Regions from separate parts of the Oryzihumus sp. genome, predicted to be linked through region 2. Evidence: riboswitches for the same ligand, from Rfam matches in the RefSeq annotation. Region 2 holds a riboswitch; the other holds the start of a gene.

Evidence for each region. Region 2 has a riboswitch for thiamine pyrophosphate ahead of thiM (hydroxyethylthiazole kinase). Riboswitches for the same ligand answer to the same signal wherever they lie in the genome.
Region 1: another riboswitch for thiamine pyrophosphate. It lies ahead of ACXVGS_RS14560 (ECF transporter S component); the one in region 2 lies ahead of thiM (hydroxyethylthiazole kinase).

The regions. Positions count from the first base shown of each region.
Region 1 covers NZ_JBTCWL010000059.1:3,931-6,121, forward strand. Annotated here, with positions in the region: gene ACXVGS_RS14555 (ATP-binding cassette domain-containing protein) at 1-646, opposite strand, end outside; gene ACXVGS_RS14560 (ECF transporter S component) at 627-1,283, opposite strand; TPP riboswitch at 1,386-1,489, opposite strand; gene ACXVGS_RS14565 (DUF4235 domain-containing protein) at 1,559-1,837, shown strand; gene ACXVGS_RS14570 (hypothetical protein) at 1,935-2,191, shown strand, end outside.
Region 2 covers NZ_JBTCWL010000058.1:13,171-15,361, forward strand. Annotated here, with positions in the region: gene ACXVGS_RS14475 (FAD-binding oxidoreductase) at 1-730, opposite strand, end outside; TPP riboswitch at 868-963, shown strand; gene thiM (hydroxyethylthiazole kinase) at 957-1,778, shown strand; gene thiE (thiamine phosphate synthase) at 1,782-2,191, shown strand, end outside.

The DNA of each region.
Region 1 (2,191 bases), on a different contig from region 2:
GCCACGGCTCGACCTGGTGCTCCACCAGCACCAGGGTCGCGCCGGCATCCACCACCGCGTCCAGGACGGCCGCGCGCACCACGGCCGCCGACGACGGGTCGAGCATCGAGGTGGGCTCGTCCAGCAGCACCAGGCCGGGCCGCAGGGCGAGCACCCCGGCCAGGGCCAGGCGCTGGGCCTCCCCGCCGGAGAGGGCGCTGGTGGCCCGGTCCACCCCGTGCGGGAACCCCACCGAGCGCAACGCGTCGGCGACCCGGGCCCAGATGGCGGGGCGCGGCATACCGAGGTTCTCCGGGCCGAACGCCACGTCGCGCCCGACCCGTCCGGCCACCGAGGCGTCCGCGGGGTCCTGCACGAGCAGGCCCACCGCGGCACCGGCCGGCGGGGCCCCGTCCACCAGCACCGAGCCGGTCAGGTCCCCGGACTCGGTCGTTGTCAGCACACCGGCCAGGGCCCGCAGCAGCGTCGACTTGCCCGAGCCGCTCGGCCCGGCGAGCAGCATGCGCTCGCCGGGCTCGAGGGTCAGTGACAGGTCGGCCAGCACAGGCTCGCGCCGCCCGAACGGACGCCAGGTGAGCCGGTCGACCTCGACCCGCGAGCCTGCGGCGACCGGGGTGCCGAGACGGTCAGGAGAGGTGGTGCTCACGGACTTCCTGACCGGGCGGGAACGCGTTGAGCGCGCCGGAGCGGGCCAAGGCACGGACCAGCGCCCAACCGCCGAGACCGGCGACGAGCGCGCCGGAGACGACACCGAAGAGCAGGTAGAGCACCTTCCAGGTCGGCGAGTAGTCCGGCACGTAGGACCACCACTCGTAGCCGACGATCTCCAGCACGGCCGCGAGCGCGCCGCCCAGGGCCGCGACGACCCGGCCGAACCGGCGCCAGCGGACGGCGGCGAGCACCAGCTCGACGCCCAGGCCCTGGAGCACGCCGGAGAGGAGCACCGCGATGCCCCACTTGTTGCCGAGGAACAGCTCGACGTTGGCGGCGACGAGCTCGGTGAACAGCGCGGCGCCGGGGCGGCGCACGACGAGGCCGCCGACGACCGCCGGGACCAGCCAGACGCCGAGCGAGAGCTCACCGGCGGGCGGGAAGCCGGCCGTGGCGGTGCTGATGAGGGGGTAGACGACGGTGTCGAACCCCCAGAAGACGACGCCGAAGGCCACCGCGAGCATCGCGGCGGTCAGCAGGTCGACACCCCGCCAGGCCAGGAGCCGGCCCGAGGCGGGGATGGTGGTGCGGGCGGACGCGACGGCGCCCACCGGGGTCTGGTGCGTGGTCATGGGTGGTGTTCCTTCTCCCGTGGTGTCCTGTGGATACCTCGGGGAGGTGCGCACCCGGCATACCGGCGTCTGGCGTGCCACACGCAGGTATGCCGGGCACGCACCTGAGATTTCCCGACTCCCTTCGCCGGTGCTAACCGGAGCAGGTTCGAGGGTCTGCGGCGAACCGCACTCTCAGCGCTCAGGGCGCTCCCCTGTCGTTCTGCAGATGACGGTACACCCGTGGGCGTGACAGGCTCGAGGTCTGCAAGGCCCGACCATCGAGGAGGTTCGGCGTGGGCGCAGTGGCATGGAAGGTCCTCGGCACCGGTGCCGCCGTCGGGGCCGGCATCGTGGCCAAGAAGCTGGTCACGGCGGCCTGGAAGACGGCGACCGGCAAGGAGCCTCCGGCCAACCCGGAGGACCCCGAGGTGTCGTGGCCCGAGGCGGTCGGCTGGGCGGTCGCGTCCGGTGCCGTCGTGGGTGTCGCGCGCCTGCTGGCGACCCGCAAGGCCGCGCGCTACTACACCGAGTCCGCGGGACACCGGCCCAAGGGCCTGAACGAGGTCAGCTGAGGCGTGTGCTCCGATGTGAGACCCGCCCTTGTCGGGGTTGCGACGGTTTGAGACTATTCCCGGCGATCCTCACCCCACACCCTGCGGAGCGACCCTGATGGACCAGATGGGCGTCGATCCCGCGGTGCACCTGCTCTCCCGTGCTCAGGAGCATGTCGACCTGCTGATGGCGCAGGTGGAGGCTGAGGCCCAGGAGCTTCGCGCACGCGCGCGCGACGAGGCCGACGAGGTGCGGCGCACCGCCCACGAGGAGTCGGAGTCCCTGCGGTCCGAGGCCTCCCGGCTGCGCGAGGAGGTCGCCGAGCTCGAGCGCGCCGGGGCCCGTGCCCGCGAGGAGGCGCAGCGGCTGAACGC
Region 2 (2,191 bases):
CCCGGGGCAGGGCAGGGATGACGCGGGCCGCGGCACGCAGCGGCTCGCGCGCGTCCTGCGGCGCCCAGAAGAACAACCCGACGTTGGCCAGCTGGTCGACCTCGTGGAGGGCGAACTCGAACGAGGTCACCACCCCGAAGTTGCCGCCGCCGCCGCGCAGCGCCCAGAACAGGTCCGGCTCGGAGTCGGCCGAGGCGGTCACGGTGCGGCCGTCGGCGGTGACGACCTGCGCGGACACGAGGCTGTCGCAGGTCAGGCCGCACCGTCGGGTGAGCCAGCCCATGCCGCCGCCGAGGGTCAGGCCGCCGACCCCGGTGTGGCTGACGAAGCCACCGGTGACCGCCAGGCCGTGAGCGGCCGCCGCGGCGTCCAGGTCGGACCAGCGCGCCCCGCCGCCGACCCGCGCGCGACGCGCCCTCGGGTCGACGTCGACCCGGTCGAGCGGGCCGAGGTCGAGCATCAGCCCGCCCTCGGAGACCGCGTGCCCGGCGAAGCTGTGCCCACCCCCGCGCACGGTCAGGTCGAGCCGGTGCTCGCGGGCGAAGGCGATGACCGTGGCGACGTCGCGGGCACTGATCGCCTCGACGACAAGCGCGGGACGCCGGTGGATGTCGCCGTTCCAGACCGCCTTCTCCAGGGCGTCGTCGAACTCCTCATCCCCCTCCTGAAGCACCGTCCCCCCGACGCTGGTGCGCAGGTCGGTCAGGGCGCGGTCGTCGACGGGGTGCATGGCAGACCTCCAGGGTCGGGTTCGCGACGGGTTCGGGCGAGTGCCCTCGCCCCTGCCCTTCCGCCCTATGCCCCGCTCCGCCGGGTGTCATCGGGCAAAGGGGCGAGGCGGGCGTAGCAGGGTGCTCGGCTAGAGTCGCCGCCGACGCGGGGTGCCGGTCCGCACCGGCTGAGAACACACCCGTTGAACCTGATCTAGCTCGCACTAGCGAAGGGACGTCACCGTCATGGTCGCGACCACGCCCGTCTCCCCTCTCACCGCCGCCGCCGTCGGCGACGCCCTCGCCACCCTGCGCGAGCGCTCGCCCCTGGTGCAGTGCCTGACCAACATCGTCGTCGCCCAGTGGACGGCCAACCTGCTGCTGGCCACCGGCGCCGCCCCGGCCATGGTCGACAACCCCGAGGAGTCGGGGGCCTTCGCCGGGGTGGCCAGTGGTGTCCTGGTCAACGTCGGCACGCCCTACGGCGAGACCGCCGCGGCGATGGAGCAGGCGGTCGCCGCCGCCGGGCGGGCCGGGACCCCGTGGGTGCTGGACCCGGTCGCGGTCGGCCCCCTGCTGCGGTGGCGCACCGGGATCGCGCTGCGCCTGCTGTCCGTCGCTGCCCCTGCCGTGGTCCGCGGCAACGCCTCGGAGGTCATGGCCCTCGCCGGCGGCGCCGGGGGCAAGGGCGTGGACAGCCTGGACTCCCCCGAGGCGGCGCTCGACGCGGCCCGCACCCTGGCGGGCAGCCACGGCACCGTGGTCGCCGTCAGCGGGCCGGTGGACCACCTCACCGACGGTGTGCGCCTGGTCACCGTGGCCAACGGGCACGAGTGGCTGACCCGGGTCACCGGGGTCGGCTGCGCCCTCGGGGCGCTGATGGCCGCGTTCGCCGGGTGCGTGGACGATCCGCTGCTCGCGGCGACCGCCGCCACGGCGACGCTGACCGTCGCCGCCGACGAGGCCGCGGCGCGCACCGCCGGCCCGGGGTCCTTCGCCGTGGCGCTGCTGGACGAGCTGGCCGCGCTGACCCCCGACGCGCTCACCGAGCGGGTCCAGCTGGGCTGACCGATGAGCCGCCCGCCGCTTGACCTGTCGCTCTACCTGGTCACCGACACCCGCCTGTGCGGCACCCTGGGGGTGCCGGCCACCGTATCCGCCGCCGTCGCCGCCGGGGTGACCGTGGTGCAGCTGCGCGACCCCGCCGCCGACGACGCCGAGCTGGTCACCCTGGGCCGGGCCGTCGCCCGGGAGCTGGCCGGCACCGGCGTGCCCCTGGTCGTCAACGACGCGGTGCACCTGGTCGAGGCGATCGGGGCGCAGGGCGCCCACGTCGGGCAGGGCGACACCGACCCCGGTGAGGCGCGGGCGCGACTGGGCCACGCGGCATACCTGGGGCTGTCCGTGCAGACCACGGACCACATCGAGGCGGCGCGCGGCGCGGACGTCGACTACCTCGGTGTCGGGCCGGTGTTCGCCCA